3 regions of the Lacrimispora struthionigena genome follow, and region 3 is predicted to be linked to each of the others. Evidence: predicted binding sites of a transcription regulator. Region 3 holds the regulator's gene; each other region holds the start of a gene.

Region 1 (3,284 bases), 190 kb from region 3:
CTTTGACTTTATTGATGATAACGCTTCCTTCCAGTCCTGCATTAGCTGCAATGTGGTATAACGGAGCTTCAAGAGCCTTTAAGATGATCTTTCCGCCGGTCTTCTCATCGCCTTCCAGACCATTTACAAGACCTTCAATTTCAGTGATTGCATGGATATAAGCAGAACCGCCGCCTGCGATTACGCCTTCCTCAACAGCTGCTCTGGCTGCAGATAAAGCATCTTCCATACGAAGCTTTGCTTCCTTCATCTCTGTCTCTGTTGCAGCACCAACACGGATTACTGCTACGCCGCCAGATAATTTTGCAAGTCTTTCCTGTAATTTTTCTTTATCAAATTCAGAAGTTGTTTCTTCGATCTGGCTCTTAATCTGACCAATTCTTGCATCAATGGCAGCTTTGTCACCATATCCGTCAACAACAACGGTATTCTCTTTCTGGATCTTCACTGATTTTGCACGGCCTAACATATCAAGAGTTGCGCTCTTTAATTCGTAACCCAGTTCTTCTGAAATAACTGTACCGCCTGTTAATACTGCGATATCCTGTAACATCTCTTTTCTTCTGTCGCCATAGCCTGGAGCCTTCACACCAACTACATTAAAGGTTCCTCTTAATTTATTAACAATCAGAGTTGTTAATGCTTCGCCTTCAATATCCTCTGCAATGATAAGAAGTCTTGCGCCGGACTGAACAACCTGCTCTAATAAAGGAAGAATCTCCTGAATGCTGGTAATCTTCTTGTCAGTAATAAGAATATATGGATCGTCAAGATTAGCTTCCATCTTCTCCATATCGGTGCACATGTAAGCGGAAATGTATCCTCTGTCGAACTGCATACCTTCTACAAGGTCCAGCTCTGTCTTCATGGTCTTGGATTCTTCAATGGTGATAACGCCGTTATTGGAAACCTTCTCCATAGCGTCAGCTACCATCTCGCCAACTTCATCATCTGCTGCAGAAATAGCTGCAACTCTTGCGATGGAGGCTTTTCCTTTGATCGGCTCGCTCATCTTTGCAATAGCATCAATGGCTGCCTGGGTAGCTTTTCTCATACCTTTTCTTAAAACGATTGGGTTGGCACCAGCTGCCAGGTTCTTCATACCTTCATTAATCATAGCCTGAGCCAGTACAGTTGCTGTTGTGGTACCGTCACCGGCAACATCATTGGTTTTGGTAGCAACTTCCTTTACAAGCTGTGCGCCCATGTTCTCAAATGCATCTTCCAGCTCAATCTCTTTTGCAATGGTAACACCATCGTTGGTGATTAACGGTGCTCCAAATGATTTATCAAGTACAACGTTTCTTCCTTTCGGACCTAAGGTTACACGAACGGTGTCTGCTAACTGATTCACTCCTGATTCAAGTGCTTTTCTGGCTTCTACGCCATATTTAATCTGCTTTGCCATGATTCATTCCTCCAGTTTAAAGTTTAATTTGTGATCTTATATAAGGAAATCACACCTTTTTATCAAAATCTGCTGTTACCTGCCGGTACTGCGTTTATTATTCAATTACTGCCAGAATATCGCTCTGTTTTACAATTACATACTTCTCGTCGTCTTCTCCGGTTTCGATCTCTGTTCCTGAGTATTTGGAGAAGATTACTTTATCGCCTGTTTTCACCTGCATGGAAACTTCCTTACCATCTACAAGACCGCCAGGTCCTACTGCGATGACTTCCGCCTGCTGTGGCTTTTCTTTTGCCTGACCCGGCAGAACAATACCGGACTTTGTTGTCTCCTCTGCAACCAATGGTTTTAACACAACTTTGTCAAATAATGGTACTAATTTCATTGCAATTCCTCCTCATAACCTTCTTATTATTTCTTTCTGATTGGCCTTTAGAAAGAAGTTATATTTTATTCACATAATATGTTATATCACTCATTATTAGCACTGTCAATAGTTGAGTGCTAACTTTATATTTTTTTTACAAATTTACCATATTTAAACGGATTGAGCCGTTACTTACATAGTTTATAGAAATTTTCTTATTATATACCTTTATTTTTTTCCGGGTAAGTATTACAATAGGTAAGAGAATGAAAGGAGTGTTTAAAATGGCAAAAAGAGGTAATGGTTTTGGGAAATTCGTGGCACTTGCCACTATCGCCGGTGCTGTTGCCGCCGGCATCTCTTATTTTACAAAATACAAATCCTTCCATAAGGAGCTGGAAGAAAACTTCCATGATTTTGAAGATGACGGGAATGATGACATTTCCAAAATTGACAGTACGATGAACCGCAACTATGTTTCCCTTCATGCAAACAAGGATGAGCTGAAGACAGCAGCCTCCGATATGGCAGATGCAGCAAAAGACGCAGCGAATGCGGCGAAAAACATGATGAAGGATGCGGCTACCATCGTCAGTGATACAGCGAAGGAAGCAGCTTCTGCAGTGGCTGACACAGCCAGGGATATGTTTGATTCTGCAATGGAAAAGGAAGATATGGAAGAGGATGATATGGATATTACTGAAGACGGCGGTCTTGACTATTCCGCTTCTGAATCCGGACAACCTGCTGCAGATGAGGCACCAGAAGATAACACAGATTCCAAAGCTTTAGAATCTTCAGATGATACCACCACCATTGTGGAAGAAGAATTACAATAAATATTCTGCAAAATGCAGGAAAGAGGAGCAGATCCCGGAAGATACGTTTCGGAATCAGCTCCTTTATTTGTATTTCTTACATAAACGTCAAGACTCAATACAATATTCAAACCCGGCTTCTTCAATCATTTTTATGGTGCTGTCAATGCTTTCTCCGCCTGCAGTAAGATACCCGGAAGCAAATACAGAATCAACCGCATGAAACATCCATTTTTCTTTTCCTTTTAAATAAAGTTCCCTTCCTGCTGCACACCGGATATCTGATTGGGGATTTAAAAGTCTGGCAAGACAAAGTATTTTCAAGCAGTATTCAGAGGTTAGAATGGCTGTACTCTGATGTTCCAGCGCCGTACCTTTTATGGGTATGAGAAAATTAATGGGGACTGCTTTTGGACTTAAATCCCGAATCTCAAACAGCATGTCCACCACATCTTCCGGCTTCTCTCCCAATCCCACGATTCCCCCGCAGCAAAGTTCAAATCCCATCTCTTTCAGCATCTGAATATTGGCAACCCGCTGCTCATAGGTGTGGGTTGTGCAGATATGGGGATAATAGTTTCTGCCTGTATTTAAATTATGATTGATTCTGTCCACACCGGCTTCTTTTAAGATCATCGCCTGCTCTTTTGTAAGAAATCCGATGGAACAGCAGACCGGAGTATCGCTT
Region 2 (3,284 bases), 1.8 Mb from region 3:
AGGTAGCACTTTCCGCTCTCATTGATACTACTGACAAATGTGCGGCAATTGGAGAAAACAAAGAACAGGCAGCTGCTTACCACAGTGAAGTAGTACCTGCAATGGCAGCTCTTCGTGAGCCGGCAGATAAGCTGGAGATGATTGTAGATAAGGATTTATGGCCACTTCCAAGCTACGGCGATCTGATTTTTGAAGTATAATAAAAAGTGATGACTGGCTGGAAAGCATACCGGTACGCCCGGATGGCTTTCCAGCCTTTTTCGTATTTCACTGGATTTCCGTTATAAGATCTGCTAAAATAGAAAAAAACCAGAAAAGAAGGCTAATATGATGGAAACAATGACATATGTAACAACCATATTGGAAAAAATCGTGAATATTCCAAGTCCCAGCGGATACACCAAAGAAGTGTTAAAGGCAGTGGAGAAGGAAGCTGCAGGGTTTGGATATGCTTGCTGTTATAATAAAAAAGGCGGACTGATTATTGAAGTTCCAGGTGAAGAAAAGGAAGTTCTTGGTTTATCCGCTCATGTTGATACGCTGGGCGCCATGGTGCGTTCCATTACCTCAAAAGGGATGCTCATTATGGTTCCAGTCGGCGGTTATATGATGGAGTCCATAGAGGGAATGTACTGCAAAGTTCATACCAGAACCGGAAAGACTTATACCGGTACAATCCTTACCAAAGAGCCTTCTGTTCATACTTATGACGACGCCAGAACTTTGGAAAGAAAGCCAAAGAACATGGAAGTACGGTTAGATGAGATGGTTGACAGTGAGGAAGATGTGAGAAAGCTGGAGATATCACAAGGTGATTATATCAGTTTTGATCCCATGTTTTCCTATACAGAAAGCGGCTATATCAAATCCCGCCATTTAGATGACAAGGCTTCAGTCGCAGTTCTTTTAGGAGTTTTAAAAGACATCAGTGAATCTGGGAGAAAGCCGAAAAAGACGTTAAAAATTGCAATCAGCAATTATGAAGAGGTGGGATTTGGCGCAAGCTGGATACCGGAAGACATTGAAGAGTTTATTGCAGTGGATATGGGGGCTCTTGGAGATGATTTATCAGGGGACGAACGAAAGGTATCGATCTGTGCTCTGGACTCATCCGGACCTTATGATTATGAGATGACCAACCGTCTCATTTCCCTGGCAAAGGAGAAAAAGATTGATTATGCTGTGGATGTATTCCCACATTACGGTTCTGACGCCGGCGCAGCCATCCGTGGGGGACATAACATCAGGGCTGCACTGATTGGACAGGGCGTACATGCTTCCCATGGAACAGAGCGGACCCATGTAAAAGGAATGGAACAGACATTAAAGCTGATTGAGGCTTATATAGAACTGATATAAAAAAAGGAGGTCCTGTGGGTAGGACCTCCTTTTTTCAGCCTTCTATGGAGATGTAATTGTTCTGTTCTATCTCAGTTTTCTTATTCTTTGGAACGGACAGCTTCAGAATTCCATTTTCAAATTTAGCACGTATATCTTCCTCTTTTACAGCATTGCCTACATAGAAACTACGGCTCATGCTACCAGAATAGCGTTCCCGGCGGATATAACGGCCCTCTTTGTCTTTTTCTTCTTTATTCTCTCCTTTTGATGCAGTTATGGTTAAATAGCCGTCTGTGAGCCGGGCTTTAATATCCTCCTTTTGAAATCCTGGAAGATCGATATCCAGTTCATAGCCGTCATCAACTTCCTTTACATCAGTTTTCATACCTTCTTTTGTGCCGAAAAAGGAACGGTCAAAGGGGAAATCCATCCAGTTACTCAATAAACTCTCACCAAAAATGCTAGGCATCATCATAGGTCATATCTCCTTTCCAATGATTAAATGATTTATTTGTTATATATGTAATATAACACGCATTGTTAGCACTGTCAACGGGTGAGTGCTAATTTAATAAAAAATTTATTTTTTGCTGTTATACCCCCAATTTCTTTCAAAATAATGAATATGGTAGTATGTTTTATTGTTTTTATGATATAATCATAGCCAGACAAAAACAAACGTATTTTGAGGTAAAGAATGAAACCACATACATTTGCAATCTGTGCATATAAGGATTCGCCTTATCTGGAATCCTGTATCCGATCGATTAAAACCCAAAGTGTGGAATCCGATGTGATTTTGTGTACTTCCACGCCAAGTACCTATATAAGAGGTCTGGCTGATCAGTACGGGATTCCCCTTTTTATCAGACACGAGAAAAGCAGTATCCGGGATGACTGGAATTTTGCCTATTACATGGCAGATGCCACATTTGTGACCATTGCCCACCAGGATGATCTGTATCAGAAAGACTATGTAAAAAATCTGCTGAATTGTTATGAACGATATCCGGACATGACTTTATTTACCGGCGGTTATGTTGTTGTAAAGAAGGACAAGCTGGCAGCATTTGAGCCGGTTGAATTTATCAAGCGGATTTTACGTCTGCCTTTAAGGCTGCGCTTCCTTAGTCATCTGTCCTGGGTTAAAAAAAGTGTCCTGCTTTTTGGAAATTCCATATGCTGTCCTGCATGTGCATATAATAAGGAACAATTGGGGGAACCACTCTTTACCTCCCCCTATCATTTTGCCCTGGACTGGGATACGCTTTACGAGCTGTCTAAGCGGCCAGGACGTTTTATCTGTGTGGAGAAACCCATTCTTTATTATCGGGTCCATGACGAAGCAGCGACAAAGGCAGCCATAGAGGATAACAGCCGTATAAAAGAAGAGACAGAGATGTTTAAAAAGATGTGGCCGGGACCAGTTGTAAAAGTGCTGATGCATTTTTACCGGAAGGCTTACCATGAATATGAATAAGAAAATGTCAGGAGGAAGCAGGATGAAGGTTGTATTATTAGCAGGGGGTCTTGGAACGAGAATCAGCGAGGAGAGTCATTTAAAACCAAAGCCAATGATTGAAATCGGTGAAAAGCCCATTTTATGGCATATTATGAAATATTATTCCCAGTTTGGATTCCATGATTTTGTGATCTGTCTGGGATACAAGCAGTATGTAGTGAAAGAATTTTTTGCGGATTATTTTCTTCATACCTCCGATGTGACGTTTGACCTTGCCAACAACAGCATGGAGGTACATAATAATTATTCCGAACCGTGGAAGGTAACCCTTGTGGACACGGGACTCAATACCATGACTGGCGGAAGAGTCAAACGGATACAGCCCTTTATAGGAGAGGAGCCGTTTATGCTTACCTATGGAGACGGAGTCTGTGATGTGGACTTAAATGCACTTTTAAAATTCCATGAAAGCCACGGGAAA
Region 3 (3,284 bases):
TCCATCACCGATTTCGATGTTGGAAACGTCGAATGTACCGCCGCCTAAATCGTATACCATGATCTTCTGTTCTTTTTCATTATCAAGACCATAAGCAAGTGCTGCGGCTGTCGGCTCGTTGATAATACGTTTTACATCAAGACCTGCAATTTTTCCTGCATCCTTGGTTGCCTGGCGCTGTGCATCATTAAAATAAGCCGGTACGGTAATAACTGCTTCTGTAACTTTTTCTCCTAAATAAGCCTCTGCATCTGCTTTTAATTTCTGAAGAATCATTGCAGAAATTTCCTGAGGGCTGTAGTTCTTTCCATCAATGGTAACTTTATAATCGGTACCCATATGTCTCTTGATGGAAGAAATAGTACGGTCTGCATTGGTTACTGCCTGACGTTTTGCAGGTTCACCAACCAGTCTTTCTCCATTCTTTGTAAATGCTACAACTGACGGTGTTGTTCTAACGCCTTCGCTGTTTGGGATTACAACTGGCTTACCGCCTTCCATAACGGCTACACAGCTGTTTGTTGTTCCTAAGTCAATTCCAATGATCTTACCCATAGTTTTTTCCTCCTATTTATTAAACAAAATTGTGAGAGTTTCTGATTTATAATTAATTAGCTACCTGAACCATGGAGTGTCTTACCACGGTATCCCGATAGGTGTAACCTTTTTGAAGTTCCTGGGAAACTACATTCTCTCCAAGAGAATCATCCTCCACATGCATAACCGCATTGTGGTAATTGGGGTCAAATGGCATTCCAACCGCTTCGATTGGCTTAACCCCTGCTTCATCCAGAGTTTTCATCAGCTGCTTATAGATCTTTTCCATACCGTCAGCGAAAGGTGATTCCTTATCCGCTTCGGGAATCGCTGCCAGCCCCCGCTCAAAATTATCAACTACGGGGAGAATTCTCTCTATGATGTCCTTAGCGCCTATTTCAAACATGGCAGATTTTTCTTTTTCAGTCCGCTTTCTAAAATTATCAAATTCAGCCATGGATCTTTGAAGACGGTCTGTAAGCTCCTCAATCTTCTCATCTTTCGGATCTTTTTTCTCTTTCTTCTTACCGAAAAAGCCTTTCTTTTCCGGCTCCTCTTTTGCATCGCCTTCCGACTCTGCTGTCTCTTCCTGTTCCTGTGAACATTCTTCCTTACCGTCGCAAGTAACGTCTATCTCTTTTTCAGAGGAAACGGCATCTTCCTGATTTGTCGTCTCTTCTGCCAGATTCTCGTCTGTTTTAACATCTTCCATGCTCAATATTCTACCCTTTACCTTTCATCTTTTTTCAAAATGGTATCCAGCTGGGTCATTAAATTCCTCAGCGTATTGAGTACCTTTTCATAATCCATTCGCTTGGGGCCAATGATTCCGATGGTACCTCTTAAGCCTTCCCCAAGTTCATAATTGGCGGTAACGATACTGCAGTCCTTCATCGTCTGTACAGGTGCTTCATCTCCGATGTACACCTGGATTCCGGAGCTGCTTTCTGAACTGTTTACATCATCTACCAGTTCCTGAAGTAGTTCCTTTTGTTCCAGCGCACCGATTAACTGACTCGCTTTTTCTCCGTCGCTTAATTCCGGATATTTAAAAATATTGGTTGCTCCGCTGGTATAAATCTGAAGATCCTCATCATCGGCTCTGATGGCTGCTGCCACCTCCGATAAAACCCGGTCCACCACTTCACTGTGGGGACCTGCCTGGACCTTTAACCTGCTGATCACTTCTAAATTGATCTCTTCTATAGAAAGCCCGTTTAAAGCATTATTTAAAAGAATGTTAAGATTCAATATCCCTTCGTCGCTCAGTTCTGAACGAATGGGGATTATGGTGTTCTTTATGATATTGCCTTCCACCACGATTACCACAAGCAGTTTTCCCTCATCTACCTTGGACAGCTGGATAAACTTTAACTTGTTATGATGGTACTGGGGCGCACTGATCATGGCTGCATAGTTGGTATTCTGGGCAAGCAGCTTTGCTACCTGCTTTAACATGGATTCTACCCGGTCCACACGCTTTATCATTAATTCTTTAATCTCTGTAAACTCATCTTCCTTTTCCTGAAGAATGGTGTTCACATAGAAGCGGTATCCCTTATCGGAAGGAATTCTTCCTGCAGAAGTATGGGGTTGCATAATATAACCCATCTCTTCCAGATCAGACATCTCATTCCGGATGGTGGCGGAGCTTAAATTCAAGTCCGTATACTTTGAAATTGTACGGGATCCTACCGGCTCACCTGTTTCCAGATAAGTTTTAATAATCGCTTTTAATATAATGATCTTCCGTCCATCCAGTTGATCCTTATCATCCAAACTGCCACGCTCCTTTCAGAGGTATTTGTTAGCACTCGACGTTTAGGAGTGCTAACATCTTCTTTTCATAATATATTCTTTTTTTCTACATTTGTCAATACATTCCTGAAAATTTTTAAATGAAGTTTTTGTGACCTGCATGTACATTTTATCTCAATTTTCTATCAAATATTACAAAGCCTATGACATTTTTTTCTTGACATTTAACACTTTTGTAATATAATGGTAATTGATACACCATAACAACACGATTGCGAGGTAAATCATGATTAGTTTTTCAAGACGATTCCGAATCACCGGATTTCTGACACTCCTTTGTATTCTGCTGTTATCCACTACTGCAATGGCTGCCCAGACGGCTGATAGCCAGAGTACAGCAAGCCAACAGTCAGGGAGTGTAGATACGGATAAGCAAATGAAAAAGAACAGTACCGAAACGGTTGCTACTGCAAGTGACGCTACGATGAGCGATCAGGTAGGACCGGGCATAGAAAAGAAAGAACTGCCAGAAGAAAAAGCACCCACAGGTCCGGTTTTTGAAAGAGGAGCATCTCTGGGAATATTCTCTGCAACAGCCTACTGCCCCAGCAGCTCAGGAAGACAGCAGAAGACTTACTCCGGAACCATACCACAACCGCTGCACACATTATCTGCAGATCTTACTGTACTGCCACTTGGATCAAAGGTCATGATTGATGGCGTTGTCTATACGGTGGAAGATACCGGAAGCGGTATCAGAGGAAACAAAGTAGATATCTATTTCGGAAGCCGGGGAGAAGCTCTCGCTTTTGGAAGACAGTCAAAAGAGATATTTGCTGTAATTGAAAGATAATAAATCATTGTCCATATGCGTTGCCGGAAAGCGGATTTCTCCCTTTCCGGCAGCTTTTTTTGTGCAGAAAATCCTGCTGCCATCTACAGAAAGATATAAAAACTTGACAAATATGGAAAAAAGTGTAAAATAATTA

The links. Region 3 encodes HrcA, which represses chaperone genes, less so after heat shock. Its sites were predicted from a motif close to TGTTAGCACTCNNNNNNNNNGAGTGCTAACA; they were not measured.
Region 1: a site for HrcA is predicted at 1,891-1,921, ahead of ACOAOT_RS15240 (co-chaperone GroES). Genes of this name have one in related genera too.
Region 2: a site for HrcA is predicted at 1,880-1,910, ahead of ACOAOT_RS24435 (Hsp20/alpha crystallin family protein). Genes of this name have one in related genera too.

What each region holds. Positions count from the first base shown of each region.
Region 1 is NZ_JBMBWP010000002.1:1,312,713-1,315,996, forward strand. Features, by position in the region: gene groL (chaperonin GroEL) at 1-1,408, opposite strand, end outside; gene ACOAOT_RS15240 (co-chaperone GroES) at 1,506-1,796, opposite strand; gene ACOAOT_RS15245 (hypothetical protein) at 2,063-2,617, shown strand; gene bioB (biotin synthase BioB) at 2,705-3,284, opposite strand, start outside.
Region 2 is NZ_JBMBWP010000002.1:3,268,622-3,271,905, forward strand. Features, by position in the region: gene ACOAOT_RS24425 (glutamine synthetase III family protein) at 1-200, shown strand, start outside; gene ACOAOT_RS24430 (M42 family metallopeptidase) at 331-1,359, shown strand; gene ACOAOT_RS24435 (Hsp20/alpha crystallin family protein) at 1,394-1,816, opposite strand; gene ACOAOT_RS24440 (glycosyltransferase family A protein) at 2,039-2,821, shown strand; gene rfbF (glucose-1-phosphate cytidylyltransferase) at 2,844-3,284, shown strand, end outside.
Region 3 is NZ_JBMBWP010000002.1:1,506,549-1,509,832, forward strand. Features, by position in the region: gene dnaK (molecular chaperone DnaK) at 1-555, opposite strand, end outside; gene grpE (nucleotide exchange factor GrpE) at 608-1,249, opposite strand; gene hrcA (heat-inducible transcriptional repressor HrcA) at 1,267-2,316, opposite strand; gene ACOAOT_RS16185 (3D domain-containing protein) at 2,582-3,148, shown strand.